Regions from separate parts of the Bradyrhizobium sp. MI1.4 genome, predicted to be linked through region 2. Evidence: predicted binding sites of a transcription regulator. Region 2 holds the regulator's gene; the other holds the start of a gene.
The links. Region 2 encodes HrcA, which represses chaperone genes, less so after heat shock. Its sites were predicted from a motif close to GTTAGCACTCNCNNNNNGNGAGTGCTAAC; they were not measured.
Positions count from the first base shown of each region.

Region 1: AC0L23_RS13050 (co-chaperone GroES) is a predicted target of HrcA. The motif match lies at 1,652-1,680, and genes of this name have one in related genera.

Region 1 covers NZ_JBVVPP010000009.1:73,201-77,617, reverse strand. Annotated here, with positions in the region: gene AC0L23_RS13060 (protein phosphatase CheZ) at 1-685, shown strand, start outside; gene AC0L23_RS13055 (hypothetical protein) at 935-1,456, opposite strand; gene AC0L23_RS13050 (co-chaperone GroES) at 1,770-2,066, shown strand; gene groL (chaperonin GroEL) at 2,209-3,840, shown strand; gene AC0L23_RS13040 (hypothetical protein) at 4,040-4,417, shown strand, end outside.
Region 2 covers NZ_JBVVPP010000064.1:21,291-25,707, reverse strand. Annotated here, with positions in the region: gene hemW (radical SAM family heme chaperone HemW) at 1-110, opposite strand, end outside; gene rdgB (RdgB/HAM1 family non-canonical purine NTP pyrophosphatase) at 97-732, opposite strand; gene rph (ribonuclease PH) at 744-1,457, opposite strand; gene hrcA (heat-inducible transcriptional repressor HrcA) at 1,639-2,727, shown strand; gene grpE (nucleotide exchange factor GrpE) at 2,824-3,441, shown strand; gene pncA (bifunctional nicotinamidase/pyrazinamidase) at 3,583-4,305, opposite strand.

The DNA.
Region 1 (4,417 bases), on a different contig from region 2:
CGAGATCATGGCCGAGCTGCGTGCGATCCGCACGCAGATGGCGAAGGGCACCGCGCCGTTGTCCGGCAGCGCCGCCATGGCGGCGATCGACGCCTCCACCGCCCACGAGCTCTCCGAAGCCCGTACCATGCTCGATACTTACCGGGCGCAGATCGAGCAGTGCGAGAAGCTGAAGGTCGAGCTCGACCTCATCCACGACGCCATCGACCGCACCAAGCGCGAGATCGCGACACTGCATGGCAAGAGCTTCGACGGCGGCGAAATGGCCAAGGTCAATGGCGAGCTCGGCGCGGTCGTCGGCGGCACCGAACAGGCGACCCAGCAGATCCTCGAAGCCGCCGAGTCGATCGACCAGGCGGCCAGCGCGATGGCCAAGGTGCAATCGGCCGATCAGCAGAAGCGGCTCGCCGACGATATCCAGGAACGCGTCATCTCGATCTTCGAAGCCTGCAACTTCCAGGACCTGACCGGCCAGCGCATCAGCAAGGTCATGAGCACGATGAAGTTCATCGAGCAGCACATCAATTCCATGATGGAAATCTGGGGCGGTGTCGACGCGATCAAGTCTCACGTCGTGCCGCAGGTCGACACTCGCAGCGATGACGACAAGCTTCTCAACGGCCCGAAGCTCGCCGGCGACGTCGGCCACGCCTCGCAGGACGACATCGACGCGCTGTTCGACTGAACGGACGCGACGCTCTGAATAACGAACGCCGGCGCAAGCCGGCGTTTTTTTGTTGTCTATCGTCCCCTGCTGTCATCGTCCGCGCAGGCGGACGATCCAGTATTCCAGAGACGGCAATGATTGAGCCGAGAAGCTGCGGCGTACTGGATGCCCCGCCTGCCGCCTACGCTAAAGCTTCGGCGCCCCTGGACCTCAACCCCGGCGAAGCCTTGGCGTAGCCGGGTCGCGGGGCATGACGAAGGATAGAGACTACGCCCTCGGCGCGCAGCGGACGTAGACCATGTTGCCGTAGCGGGTGGCGGCGTCCTTGTCGATGAAGCGGGTGATGAGGACGCGGCCGTCGAAGGAGACGATTTCGCGGTCCTGCTCGCCGGGCGTCGGACCCGCCGGCCCAATATAATTCTTGCCGCTGGGCGAACCCTTCAGCCGCAGTTCCTGCGGTGTTGCCTGGTCCGCCAGATGCATGATCACGCCGCCGGAGGAGCCGGCGGTGATCACGTAAGGATTTTTGCATTGGGCCCGGGCGGCAGCCTCGGTGCGGGCGCGGTCGGCCGGGTTCTGGAATGAGGCGAGGCCCCAGCGCCCGACGATCTCGTCGGCGCGGATCGACGCGGGCATTTCCGGACCGGTGCCGGGCTCGGCCTCGGGGGGCGGTGAGGACGAAGAAAAGGACGGCAGGCTCATGCCGCCGCCGCAGGCACCAAGCAGCAGCGCCAGGCAAGAAGCCGCCGCCAGATTGGCGATCGTGCGCGCGTGAGCTGAACTGATCATGGCATTCCCCCGGACAAAACCATGGCCGCACCCCTTACGCAGCCAAGCGCAAAACCGCTGCCGGAGCAATGACGTCCTTTAATACGCCGGCACCCCGAACAAGTTTCCAATGTCACCATCCTATATCCGTCTCACCAATCGCTTAACCACCTTTGCTTGACAGGATCGCGGCCAAGCCATATTCCCGGGCGCACCATTAGCACTCTGAAAGATGGATTGCTAACGCGCGCCGATCGATCCTCGGGAAGGGTGGACGGAAGCGCCGCCCGCCCACTTCCTCTCCTTCCGAAGCGAGCCTCCAAAGGGAAACGTCATGACTAAATCCAAATTTCGTCCGCTGCATGACCGTGTCGTGGTCAAACGTATCGACGCCGAGTCAAAGACCAAGGGCGGCATCATCATTCCGGACACGGCCAAGGAAAAGCCGTCCCAGGGCGAAGTCGTCGCCGTCGGCCCCGGTGGCCGCGACGAGGCCGGCAAGCTGATCCCGATCGACCTCAAGGTCGGCGACCGTGTGCTGTTTGGCAAGTGGTCGGGCACCGAGGTCAAGATCGACAACGATGAGCTCCTGATCATGAAGGAGTCGGACATTATGGGCGTGATGGCCTAAGGCCAGACGCCTGAACGGCCGCTGAATGCATGCCCGGGTCACTCGATCCGGGCATGCATCATTCCGCCGGGTTCGATCGCGGACCCCGGAATGAGGCGACCCAATAAGCAAGACACATCACGAAGAAGAGGAATTGCAGACCATGGCTGCCAAAGACGTCAAGTTTTCCGGAGACGCGCGCGAACGCATGCTGCGCGGCGTCGATATTCTCGCCAACGCCGTCAAGGTGACGCTCGGCCCGAAAGGCCGCAACGTGCTCATCGAGAAGTCGTTCGGCGCGCCCCGCATCACCAAGGACGGCGTCACCGTCGCCAAGGAGATCGAGCTAGAGGACAAGTTCGAGAACATGGGCGCCCAGATGGTGCGTGAGGTCGCCTCCAAGACCAACGACCTCGCCGGCGACGGCACCACCACCGCGACCGTGCTGGCCCAGTCCATCGTCCGCGAAGGCGCCAAGTCGGTTGCCGCCGGCATGAACCCGATGGACCTCAAGCGCGGCATCGACATCGCGGTCGCGGCCGTCGTCAAGGACATCGAGAAGCGCGCCAAGCCGGTCGCCGCCTCCTCCGAGGTCGCCCAGGTCGGCACCATCTCGGCCAACGGCGATGCCGCCATCGGCAAGATGATCGCGCAGGCGATGCAGAAGGTCGGCAACGAGGGCGTCATCACCGTCGAGGAGAACAAGTCACTCGATACCGAGGTGGACATCGTCGAGGGCATGAAGTTCGACCGCGGCTATCTCAGCCCCTACTTCGTCACCAACCCCGAGAAGATGACGGCCGAACTCGAGGACGCTTACATCCTCCTGCACGAGAAGAAGCTGTCCGGCCTGCAGGCCATGCTGCCCGTGCTGGAAGCCGTGGTGCAGTCGGGCAAGCCGCTCGTCATCATCGCCGAGGACGTCGAGGGCGAGGCGCTGGCCACCCTGGTCGTCAACCGCCTCCGTGGCGGCCTGAAGGTCGCCGCCGTCAAGGCGCCGGGCTTCGGCGACCGCCGCAAGGCCATGCTCGAGGACCTCGCGATCCTCACCGGCGGCCAGCTGATCTCCGAAGACCTCGGCATGAAGCTCGAGAGCGTGACGGTGAAGATGCTTGGGCGCGCGGGCAAGGTTGTGATCGACAAGGAGAACACCACGATCGTCAAGGGCGCCGGCAAGAAGCCCGAGATCGAGGCCCGCGTCGGCCAGATCAAGGCCCAGATCGAGGAAACCACCTCGGATTACGACCGTGAGAAGCTCCAGGAGCGCCTCGCCAAGCTCGCAGGCGGCGTCGCGGTGATCCGCGTCGGCGGTGCCACCGAGATCGAGGTCAAGGAGAAGAAGGACCGCGTCGAGGATGCGCTCAACGCCACTCGCGCCGCGGTGCAGGAAGGCATCGTCCCCGGCGGCGGCGTCGCGCTGCTCCGCGCCAAGAAGGCGGTCGGCCGTCTGACCAACGCCAATGCCGACGTCCAGGCCGGCATCAACATCGTGCTGAAGGCACTGGAAGCCCCGATCCGCCAAATCTCCGAGAACGCGGGCGTGGAAGGCTCGATCGTCGTCGGCAAGATCCTGGAGAACAGGTCCGAGACCTTCGGCTTCGACGCCCAGACCGAGGAGTATGTCGACATGGTCGAGAAGGGCATCATCGACCCCGCCAAGGTGGTGCGCACCGCACTCCAGGACGCCGCCTCGATCGCCGGCCTGCTGGTGACCACCGAGGCCATGGTCGCGGAGTCGCCGAAGAAGGAAGCCGCTTCCGGCATGCCGGCCGGTGGCGGTATGGGCGGCTTCTAAGCCGTCCGTTCCATTGCAGTGTTGCGAAGGCCGCCTCCGGGCGGCCTTCTTTTTTGCCGATCATGACCCGTGCTTTCCAATTCAACCGGCAGCCAAAACCCACTACGGTGACGCCGATTCGAATTGTTTGGGCCTGATCTCAACGGAAAACCGCTTCACACTTTCCGGGTCATGCCCCATTGCCTCAGGGATTTCGTCGATGCGCGCGCTTGTGTTTTGCTCCACGGCCGTTCTGGCGGCTCTGCTTGCAGGTTCGCCTGAGGTCGCATCCGCCCAGATGAAGCTGGCGCCGAAGGCCACGGCGCCCGGCGGCGTCGAGACGCGCTATTTCACCTCGATCGACGGGTTGATGGACGGCAATGCCGACGTGATCCTGAAGGAGACACGCCAGGGCAAGACCGTCACCGCAGCCGTGCTCGACGTCTGCTATCCCGTCGCGAAGAATTCCGACCGCAAGGACCGCTTCGTCGTCAATCTCCAGGTCGCGGGCCAGAACCTGACGGGTACGACGCAGAGCCTCGGCGCGAAGGCGCCGGTCACCGTCAAGCTGCTGCGCAAACAGGCCGGAGACACGTTT
Region 2 (4,417 bases):
TCGTCGATCGCGGCGTGGCGAACGTGGCTGTTGAAGTCGCAATAGGGGCACTTCGACAGGCAGAACGGCCAGTGCACGTAGACGCCGAAGGCTTCCTTAGCGCGGCTCAAGGCAGATCTCCGCCAGTTTCACGAAGGCGCGGGCACGATGCGACAGGCCGAGACCGAGCGGCGGCAGTCCGTGCTTCTCGATGCTCTCCATCTCGCCGAAGGTGCGGCTATGGCCGTCGGGCAAAAACATCGGGTCGTAGCCGAAGCCGGCGGTGCCGCGCGGCGGCCACACCAGCGTGCCGTCGACGCGCCCCTCGACCTCTTCGAGATGATCGTCGGGCCATGCAACGCAGAGCGCGGAAACGAAGTGCGCCTTGCGTTTGGCCGGCGTGGTCGCGCCGCGCTCCTGCAACAGACGCTCGATCTGCGCCATCGCTGCGGCAAAATCCTTGTTCGGGCCGGCCCAGCGCGCCGAGTAGATGCCGGGCGCGCCGTCGAGCGCGTCGACCACGATGCCGGAATCATCGGCGAAAGACGGCAGCTTCGTTGCCTGCGCCGCCGCGATCGCCTTGATCGCGGCATTGCTGCGGAAATCGTTTCCGGTTTCTTCCGGCTCGGGAAGGCCGAGCTCGCCGGCCGACACTGCTTCGATGCCGTAAGGCGCGAGCAGCTCCTTCATCTCGGCGAGCTTGCCGGGATTATGGGTCGCGATGACCAGCTTTCCGGTGATTCGGCGGTGCATCGGGCTATTGACTACGCTACCGCCAGTTTCTGCAAGTCCACGAGACGCGCGACGCCCTTGCGCGCCAGCGCCATCAACGCCAGGAACTCGGCTTCCGTGAACGGCTCGCGTTCCGCGGTGCCCTGGACCTCGATGATGCGGCCATCGCCGGTCATGACGAAATTGGCGTCGGTGTCGGCTTCGGAGTCCTCGGCATAGTCGAGGTCGAGCACGGGCGTGCCCTTGTAGATGCCGCAGGAGATCGCGGCGACGTTGTCGCGCAACACATTGGCCTTGACCATGTTGCGCGCCTTCATCCAGCTGACGCAATCGGCCAGCGCGACCCAGGCACCGGTGATCGAGGCGGTGCGGGTGCCGCCGTCGGCCTGGAGCACGTCGCAATCGACCGTGATCTGGCGCTCACCGAGCGCTTCGAGATTGATGATGGTGCGAAGCGAGCGGCCGATCAGGCGCTGGATTTCGACGGTGCGGCCGCTCTGCTTTCCGGCGGAGGCCTCGCGGCGGGTGCGTTCCGAGGTCGCGCGCGGCAGCATGCCGTATTCGGCGGTGACCCAGCCGCGGCCCTGGCCCTTCAGCCATGGCGGCAGGCGGTCTTCCAGCGTGGCGGTGACCAGCACGTGGGTGTCGCCGAATTTCACCAGGCACGAGCCTTCCGCATATTTGACCACGCCGCGCTCCAGCGTCACGGGGCGCAATTCGTCGGGCGCACGGCGGCTTGGCCGCATGGGAAATCCTCCAAAACTCTCGGAAAAGGGCTGTTGGCGGTGCTTGTAGGGGGGGTGAGGGTGGGCGGCAAGGGGGAAGATCGAGGCCTTCTTCACCCCCGATTTCCAATCCGCCAACGCCACGCTTGTCAGAAGCATCCGGGATAGACAAATTACCTGTGTCTTAGAGGAGTTACCGTCTGTGGCCCATCACGATCCGATCCATCTGATCGCGCCGCGCGCGGGCCTCGCCCAGCTCAACGAGCGTTCCCGCGACATCTTTCGTCAAATCGTCGAAAGCTATCTCGCGACCGGGGAGCCGGTGGGCTCGCGCAATATTTCGCGCCTGATTGCCATGCCGCTGTCGCCCGCCTCGGTCCGCAACGTCATGGCCGATCTGGAACAGCTCGGCCTGATCTACGCCCCGCACACCTCCGCCGGCCGATTGCCGACGGAACTCGGCCTGCGGTTCTTCGTCGATGCCCTGATGCAGGTCGGCGACCTCAATGACAGTGAACGGCAGGCGATCCAGAGCCAGTTGACCTCCGTCGGCCACGCGCAATCGGTGGAGGCTGCGCTCGAGGAGGCATTGACGCGGCTCTCCGGCCTGACCCGCGCGGCCGCGGTCGTGCTGACGCCGAAATCCAATGCGCGGCTGAAACATATCGAATTCGTCCGCTTGGAACCGGAAAAGGCATTGGTGATCCTGGTCGGCGAGGACGGGCAGGTCGAAAATCGCGTGTTGACGCTGCCGCCGGGAGTTCCATCCTCGGCGTTGACCGAAGCCGGCAACTTCCTCAATGCCCGCATCCGAGGCCGGACCTTGGCCGAGGCGCGGCTGGAGCTCGAGACCGCGCTCGGAGAGGCGCGCACCGAGCTCGATCAGCTGACGCACAAGGTGATCTCGGCCGGCATCGCCAGCTGGTCCGGCGGCGAGAACGAGGATCGTCAGCTCATCGTCCGCGGCCACGCCAATCTGCTCGAGGATTTGCATGCGCTGGAGGATCTCGAGCGCGTTCGCCTGCTGTTCGACGATCTCGAGACCAAGCGCGGCGTGATCGACCTGCTCGGCCGGGCCGAGACCGCGGAAGGCGTGCGGATCTTCATCGGCAGTGAGAACAAGCTGTTCTCGCTGTCGGGTTCGTCCACCATCATCTCGCCTTATCGGGACGCCGCCGGCCATATCGTCGGCGTTTTGGGCGTGATCGGGCCGACGCGGCTGAATTATGCCCGCGTGATCCCCACCGTGGACTACGCTGCCCGCATCGTCAGCCGGCTCTTGGGGGGCTGACCGGCGGCCGGGCCGATCACGGGCGCTTGATTTTCGCCGCCCGAAGCACGATATCCGGGCCAGAAACCCCCTGAGACGAATGCGAAAAGAGAGCCGATGACCGATCGAGACCGGCAACCCGAAGACACGAGTGCTGCGGCCGGCGAGCCCGTGGTGTCAAAACCCTACATCATGCCTGACGATCCCGAGCCCGGCTCCGTCGAGCTTCTGCAGAAGGAAGTCGCCGAGGCGCGCGACCGCATGCTGCGGACGCTGGCCGAGATGGAGAATTTGCGCAAGCGGACCACCAAGGAGGTCGCGGATGCCCGCCTCTACGGCATCACCGGCTTTGCCCGCGACGTGCTCGACATCGCCGACAACCTGCAGCGCGCGCTCGATGCCGTTCCGGCCGAAGCCCGTGCGGCGGCCGATGCAGGCCTCGCCTCGCTGATCGAGGGCGTCGAGCTGACCGAGCGCTCGCTGCTCAGCGCGCTGGAAAAACACGGCGTGAAGAAGTTCGACCCCTCGGGCCAGAAGTTCGACCCGAACTTCCAGCAGGCGATGTTCGAGGTGGCCGATGCGTCGGTGCCCGCGGGCACCGTCGTGCAGGTCATGCAGGCCGGCTACACCATCGGCGAGCGCGTGCTGCGTCCCGCCTTGGTCGGTGTCGCCAAGGGTGGCGCCAAGGCCGCGCCGGCTGCCAACAGCAACGAGCCGAACGGCGCGGCCAACTAGTTGATCCTCATGGGGAGGAGGCGCGTCAGCGCCGTCTCAAACCATGCAGGTCGCGCTGCTGCAGCGGGGCCTTCATCCTTCGAGACGCGCGCGGAGAAGCGCGCTCCTCAGGATGAGGGTCTTGCAGTTTTTTGACCGGGCCTAGGCGCTCGCCGCGATATCTGCGGACTGAATCCGCTTCACGCCGGCCTTGGCCATGTCGGCCCAGGCTTTTGCCAGCGAACCCTGATTGTCGATGCCGCGGCAGGCGTCTTCCACCACATAGACCTCGAAGCCCGCCTTGCGCGCGTCGAGCGCGGTCCAGGCGACGCAGAAATCCGTCGCCAGCCCCGCGACGAAGACGCGCTTGATCTTGCGCGCCTTCAGATAGCCGGCGAGACCGGTCGAGGTCTTGCCGTCGGCTTCGAGGAAGGCCGAATAGCTGTCGACGTCCTTGTGAAAACCCTTGCGGATGATGAGCTCGGCGTGCGGGATCGCAAGGTCTTTCGACAGCGCGGCGCCGTCGGTGCCTTGCACGCAATGGTCGGGCCACAGCACCTGCTTGCCGTAGGGAAGATCGACGGTCTCGAACGGCTTCTTGCCGGCGTGGACTGACGCAAAGGAAATATGGCCTTGCGTGTGCCAGTCCTGCGTCATCACCACATTCGAAAATGCTTTCGAGATCTTGTTGATGACGGGCACCACCTGCTCGCCTTCCTTCACGGCAAGGCTGCCGCCGGGCAGGAAGCAGTTCTGCACGTCGATCACGAGCAGCGCGGATGCATCGTCCGGCTTGATCGATGCCGCTGCCAGAATTGCCGTGGGCGCGAGCGCCACGAGCGCGCTCGTCCCGAGCGCCGCCAAGACTTGTCGCCGATCCAGCATCATTCGCCTCCCTCCAGGATGAACTCAACGGAAGGGGAGCCTAGTTCCGTTCGTATACGAACAGAAGCCCGAAAATGCAGCCGGCTTTGGTGAGTGGTTGGGCTTGAGCCGC